DNA from 3 places in the Photobacterium sp. DNB23_23_1 genome. Region 2 is predicted to be linked to each of the others. Evidence: riboswitches for the same ligand, from Rfam matches in the RefSeq annotation. Region 2 holds a riboswitch; each other region holds the start of a gene.
What was found. A riboswitch is a leader RNA that binds a small molecule or an ion and turns the genes downstream of it on or off. The one in region 2 is predicted to bind thiamine pyrophosphate.
Positions count from the first base shown of each region.

Region 1: another riboswitch for thiamine pyrophosphate. It lies ahead of thiD (bifunctional hydroxymethylpyrimidine kinase/phosphomethylpyrimidine kinase); the one in region 2 lies ahead of thiB (thiamine ABC transporter substrate binding subunit).
Region 3: another riboswitch for thiamine pyrophosphate. It lies ahead of thiC (phosphomethylpyrimidine synthase ThiC); the one in region 2 lies ahead of thiB (thiamine ABC transporter substrate binding subunit).

Region 1 covers NZ_JBNNXT010000029.1:52,127-54,395, forward strand. Annotated here, with positions in the region: gene ACVA53_RS17130 (ABC transporter ATP-binding protein) at 1-290, opposite strand, end outside; gene thiD (bifunctional hydroxymethylpyrimidine kinase/phosphomethylpyrimidine kinase) at 347-1,174, opposite strand; TPP riboswitch at 1,235-1,333, opposite strand; gene ACVA53_RS17140 (PhnA domain-containing protein) at 1,529-2,101, opposite strand.
Region 2 covers NZ_JBNNXT010000011.1:83,349-85,617, reverse strand. Annotated here, with positions in the region: gene thiP (thiamine/thiamine pyrophosphate ABC transporter permease ThiP) at 1-189, opposite strand, end outside; gene thiB (thiamine ABC transporter substrate binding subunit) at 203-1,183, opposite strand; TPP riboswitch at 1,293-1,392, opposite strand; gene ACVA53_RS09500 (DUF547 domain-containing protein) at 1,500-2,269, opposite strand, start outside.
Region 3 covers NZ_JBNNXT010000003.1:1,504-3,772, reverse strand. Annotated here, with positions in the region: gene thiC (phosphomethylpyrimidine synthase ThiC) at 1-1,244, opposite strand, end outside; TPP riboswitch at 1,357-1,454, opposite strand; gene ACVA53_RS02895 (voltage-gated chloride channel family protein) at 1,565-2,269, opposite strand, start outside.

The DNA.
Region 1 (2,269 bases), on a different contig from region 2:
AAGCACACATTGTCGATGACATTTAGCCAAGGCAAGAGCAGGTCTTGCTGTGCCATGTAGGCAAGATTACCATCAAGTGGCAATGTATTGCTGGTAGTGATACTGCCATTCCAAGTCACATTATCTTCTAGTAAACCAGCAAGGTGGCGAAGCAGGGTGGTTTTACCACAGCCACTTTTACCAAGCAGGCAGGTCCATTTTCCTGCTGGTAGCGTAACATCGAGCTGTTTGAACAGTGGGTGCTCTGCATCGTTATAGCGAAGCGTTAGCCGCTCAACATTGACTGTCATCCCTACTGCTTTGTCAGTGGCGAGAGTGTTATTCATTATTTGTTTAGCTTCCATGCTTATTCAGGTTTGAAATGGCCTGCAAAGAAATGGTTTACCGGTCCGTGTCCTGAACCAATTTGTAGCTCATCTGCATGCTTGATAGCCTTAGTGATATAGCTCTTGGCATGTCGAACTGCGTCTTCTAGCGGGTATTTTTGGGCAAGGAAGGAAGCCGTAGCCGCCGAGAGTGTACACCCAGTACCGTGGGTATTTCGGGTTGCTATTCGTGGTGTGCTCATGCGAATAACGTCATTTTCGAGGATGAGTAAATCGGTACTGAAGTCATCTTTTTCTAGGTGGCCACCTTTGAGAAGGGTTGAGCGGGCACCGATAGCTCGCAGTGCTGAAATCATGTCAGACATTTGCTGCTCGGTTTCCGGAAGCGCAGAGCCAATAAGAGCTGCTGCTTCAGGGAGGTTTGGTGTAATCACTTCTGCAAGGGGAAGTAGCTCTGATTTGAGTGTTGAGATGGCGTCTTGCTCAAGCAGCAGGTCACCACTAGTCGCCACCATTACTGGGTCAATAACCAAAAACTTAGGTTGGTATTGACGCAGCTTTTTTGCCACCATGCGGATGATATTGGCATCGCTCAGCATACCAATTTTAACGGCTTTAACGTCAAGATCTGAAAATACAGTATCCAGTTGTTGTTCGACAAAACTAGGATCAATACCAAGAATGCCAGTGACACCTTGGGTATTTTGTGCCGTTAAGGCTGTGATTACCGAACAGGCATAGCCGCCAGTTGCAGAGATAGCTTTAATGTCGGCTTGGATGCCAGCACCGCCGCCGCTATCTGAACCAGCAATGGTAAGAGTAATTGGGGTATTTGATGGAATTGACATAGTTACCTCTATCAAAGACGTAAGGTAGCTAATGCCATCGTACCTGAAAGGGTGCGAAAAGGGGCAGTGCAGCTAGTTCCCTACGCCATTATTAAATGGATCAGGTTCAACGGGTCCCACTACGTGGTCTCAGCGCTCGGCGCTCCCCGACTAACGAACAAAATTTTACTTGTTGGCCTAAAGAGAAATATTGGCCTTTAAAAAACTGCTTTTCGGCTTATATGCCTGAATATGTGGCTAATCTAAACATGTTTTTTCCTATAGGGCAAACATGTTAGGAATAAAATGAGGTGATGGATGAAGAAAATACAGCAGAGGAATGAACTGGCAGCCACAGCGTGGCTGCCAGTTTAATTACATTTTTTTACAATATGCAGCAATAATAACCATATTGGTGCCCGCCGCTTTACCTGAAACATGTAAAGGGTTGTCAGTCAGGCGGATACCACGTACAGCTGTACCTTGCTTGATCACAAGGTTTGAGCCTTTTACTGGCAGGTCTTTGATGATTGTTACATTGTCACCGGCCTGTAGAGCGGTACCGTTCACGTCAACAGTTTTAATCGCATCAAGCTCAGCAAGTGCGATACCTTTCTCTGCCCATTCGATCATGTCTTCTTCCATGTACAGCATATCGAGCAAATCCTGTGCCCAAGTCTCTGAAGAAAGGCGCTTCAGTAAACGGTAAGCCATTACCTGAACAGCGGGCTCTTGGCTCCACATGCTGTCGTTTAAACAACGCCAGTGGTTTTGGTCCAGGGTTTCAGCGTCTTCGATTTCTGTACGGCAAGTGCCACATACCATCACACAGCTACCCGCTGTTTGATCAGGAGACGCAGGTACTTCATAAACGCTCAGGTTGTCTTCTGAACTACACAGTTCACATTTAGCGCCAGAGCGCTCTTTAACGATCGATTCAATGCTCATAGGAATATTCCAAGGAAGTGTAATGGTGTTAGCTACCATACAGGTAACTATTCTGTTTATTATGCCATCTAATTCTGAGAAGGAAAGGAATCAAGATCAAGATCACAATACTCTCATTTACTTACGTTCAAAAAACAGCCTTATTCAAAATTCATGTAAAAAAAATGA
Region 2 (2,269 bases):
CAGTGTCGAGAGCAGGGCTTGGGTAAAGGAGAAACCGGTAATATGCCGCAGGTATGGATCATTCCAAAGTAAGGCAATATCAAGATCACTGGCTTCATTGATCAAGGCGGCAAGGGCCCCGAACACGAGAAAGAGAATGAGCCCGGCAGTCATCAGGCCGGGCACCAGTTGGGGGGTACGTGCGTTCAAAAGTGAGTGCCCGCTACTTGGTCAGTGCTTGTTGCCACTCGCGTACCCAGCTTCTGCGCTGCTTGGCAACATCCTGGGCAGAAAACTCCAGCGCCTTTGCGGGCAGGGTTAGCACGTTGAATTCAGCGGGCTGCGCGACATTCGTCACCGGGTACATCCAGTTACCCGTCGGGATCACGGATTGGAACTCTGGGGTCAGGATAAAGGCCAGAAACTGATCGGCCAGTGCCTGGTTAGGGCTGCTTTTCAGTTTGGCGGCAACCTCTACTTGCATGTAATGCCCTTCACTGAAGTCGGCTGCTTTGTATTTGTCATCCTGCTCGGCAACTAAGTGGTAGGCCGGGGAGGTGGTGTAAGAGAGCACCATATCGGCCTCGCCCTTGAGGAACATGCTATAGGCTTCAGACCAACCTTTGGTGACCGTGACTGTTTTCTGTGCCAGTTGCTGCCAAGCGTCTGAGGCTTTATCGCCATAGATCGATTTCATCCACAGCATCAGGCCTTGGCCCGGTGTCGAGGTACGCGGATCTTGGTAGATGATGCTCAAGTCATCACGGTTGACCAACTCATCCAAACTCTTGGGTGGGTTCGCCAGCTTGGTGCTGTCATAGACAAAGGCGAAGTAGCCGTAGTCATAAGGAACAAAGGTGGTGTCGCTCCATCCGTTTGGCAGAGTTAACTTGCTGGTATCAACCTGATGCTCAGCCAGTAGTCCTGTTTTCTTGGCTTCGGCGATCAGGTTGTTATCAAGGCCAAGCAATACATCGGCTTTGGTGCGCTTACCTTCAAGGCGAATGCGGTTGAGGATGGATACACCATCATCAAGCGCGACAAATTCCAAATTACATTCGCACTGTGCCTCAAAGGCTTTTTCGATCGCCGGACCCGGTCCCCAGTCTGAGGCGAATGAGCTGTAGGTGTAAACCGTCAGGGTATTGTCCACGGCCAATGCCGGAGCGGCAGCCAAGGTTAGAAGAGGGAGTAATTTTTTCACTATGCGCTCCTGATGCTCTTGCGTCCGGCAAGAGGAATAAAAATCGTATGAGCGGCACAGGGTTGAGCATAAGGCTGGCATCATGCCAGCCTCGCGGGATAACAAGGCATACCGTATAGAACTCAATTCCTACGCCAGCATTAACTGGATCAGGTTCTGTGGGTTTTGCCTTAGCAATCTCAGCGACAAGCGCTCCCCAATGAGAACGCTGATTATTGTAATGTGCTGAGGTACGGGTTGCCAGTAGGAACATTCTTTTATGCTAACCCAGATATCGGATGAGCGGCGCGTTGGCTGTTTGTTGCTCCAGAAGGGGCTATTTTGCATCATTGAGTGACCAGTTGTAGTCATAACTGACATTGCCTAGCGTAACCTGTGCCCCCTGCCGGTATTGGTTGATGTGTTTTTGAAGTTGAGATTGGTTACCAAAGTCACTGCCGTACCAGTCATAAATTGAAGAAAGTGTGGTTTTGCCGCTTTGTGGGTTCACGCCTTTACGGCTGTTGATAAAGCGTACGGCTGACTTTTCCAGCAGGCGTTCGTTGTTGCTGGCGGTGAATGCGTCTGGCTGGAGATCCGGGCAGCCTAGGCTGGCACAGTTGACCACATAGTGGATACGCGGGTCACGCCAGATAGGCCGTAAGATACGGTGCTCGATATCATTGAGGGAGAGCGTTTTGCCATTAATTGTGAGTACTTGCTCATCCCATGGTCCAAAGCTGAAGAAGCCACCCAGTTTGGTGATGGACGTAATAGGGTAGTTATCGAGGATCAGCTTAACCGTTTGGGCATTGTAGAGATTTACCCAGTAGGCAAATTGCTCGTTACGGTTTAGCTGGTGCGGATCGAGTTTGGTAAGATCGCGCAGGTAGCGATCCAGTTCATACTTGTCACTGTCCGTTACCCGGCCATAGCGGAACAAGGTTTGGTTTGGCTGGACGACAAGGTATTTATCGAGCAGGCGCTGCCAGCGGTTATGATCAACCGTTTGTGAATTGGTGGTGGCGTATTGCTGCCAGTAGGACCATAGATTGGCCTTGGGGGCTGCAAAGGCGCTGGCCGATAGCAGGATAAACAGCAAACTGA
Region 3 (2,269 bases), on a different contig from region 2:
AGCTCACCCAGAGTACGTAGCTCACTAAACTGCGCCTCATCATTGGCATCAGCCACCGACCCCGGACGCAGGCCATCCCCTAACGATAGGGCAATATCGTACTGAGCACAGATCTCACAAATCTCGCGGAAATGCTCATACAAGAAGCTTTCCTGATGATGAGCCAAACACCATTTGGCCATGATCGAACCACCGCGCGAGACAATACCAGTGAGCCTTTTGGCCGTCATTGGGACATAGCGCAATAAGACACCGGCATGGATAGTGAAGTAATCAACGCCCTGCTCCGCTTGCTCAAGCAGGGTATCGCGGAACACCTCCCAGTTGAGGCTCTCAGCAATACCATTGACCTTCTCCAGTGCCTGATACATAGGTACGGTACCAATCGGAACCGGGCTGTTACGAATGATCCACTCGCGGGTTTCGTGAATATTTCGGCCGGTTGAGAGATCCATCACCGTGTCGCCGCCCCACCGGGTAGACCACACTAACTTCTCAACCTCTTCTTCGATAGATGAACTAACCGACGAATTGCCGATATTGGCATTAACCTTGACCAAAAAATTCCGGCCAATGATCATCGGTTCAGATTCCGGATGATTGATATTACAAGGGATAATTGCCCGGCCTTCGGCAACTTCGCGGCGGACAAATTCAGGCGTGATTTCTTCAGGAAGGTTAGCACCAAAAGCCATGCCCGGATGCTGTTGGTTTAGCACCTCATCGCGATATTTCGCACGCCCCATGTTTTCACGAATGGCGATAAACTCCATTTCGGGCGTAATGATCCCTTGGCGGGCATAGTGCAACTGGGTGACATTGGTACCGATCTTGGCGCGACGGATACGCGCCTGCTGTTCAAAGCGCAGTTCATCAAGTGTGTCATCGGCCAAACGGGCTTTGGAATATTGCGAACTTAGCTCATCAAGGTGCTCGGTATCCCCCCGATCCTCAATCCATGCCTCACGCAATTTGGGCAGGCCAGCATAGATATCTGCGGGTTGATCCGGATCCGTATAAAAGCCTGAAGTGTCATAAACACGGATTGCTTCATTGGGCTCAAAAACGGGATCGTCTTTGGTACCACCAATTAAGCTATCAGCCAAAGTAATTTCACGCATTGGTACACGAATATCTTCGCGACTACCGGTAACATAAACTTTCCGGGAGTTAGGGTAGGCTTGAATGGTCAGTGAATCGATAAATTGTTTCGCTTCCAGTCTCGCTTGTTTGCGATTCGACATAGCAATTTCCTTTTTTGTCCATAAAGGGGAAGTTGCTTGGCGGATGGGTGCGTAAACAAGAGGCTATACGTAGGGTGTATAGTTTCGTCTGATACTGTGGATACAGTGATACAGAAGAGTCTCTCTTGTTCCCTTCGCAGGTATTAGCCTGATCAGGTTCTACGGATCCCGCAATGCGGTCTCAGCCAAATGGCACTCCGACAAGTTGAAATAGCAGTATATGAAAGGGGTTCAACCACGGCAAGATAGAACCCACAAAATTAATACTTAATTGGCAAAAACATTGTTACCTTTGCATAACACGCCACGTTAAAACAAAATTATTTGAAGCGTTTCACAAGTAATTTAAGCAATGAGGAATGGGTTTCTCTCAACTCGCCCAGCTTATGGGTGATCTTCGGCGCACCATCCAAGTCAAGCAACTTAGGTACCGCCACTCGTTGCGATGAATAGATCCCGGTGTGGCCACTGAAGAAATAAGCGGTATAGCAAGCAATGGCAAAATACAACATATGTTCGGCCCCAAATAGCTCAACGCCCATAATGGTACAAGCCAATGGCGTATTGGTCGCAGCGGCAAATACCGCCAAGAAACCAAGAGCAGCAAACAAGTCAACCGGAGCACCTAGCACCCAAGCCATGGTATTACCCAGAGTTGCGCCAACAAAAAACAGCGGTGTGACCTCACCGCCCTTATAACCAGCAGCAAGGGTGATTGCCGTCAACAACAGCTTGATTAACCAGCTATACCATTCGGCACCTCCCTCTTGGAAGGCCGTTAAGATACTGACACCACCTTCTCGGCTTGAGTAAACACCCAGACCAATATAGTCATAGTTACCAATTAGCTGCACAGCACCAATAACGATTAAACCACCGACCATTACAATCAGATACGGATTTTTCAGGGTAGCCTTAAAGATATCTTTGAAGGCATGGGTTAGTTCACCGAACAAATACCCCGCCAACCCAAATGCTACCGCTGCAACAACAATCTTGGCAATTATCCACAAGTCCACTTTAAC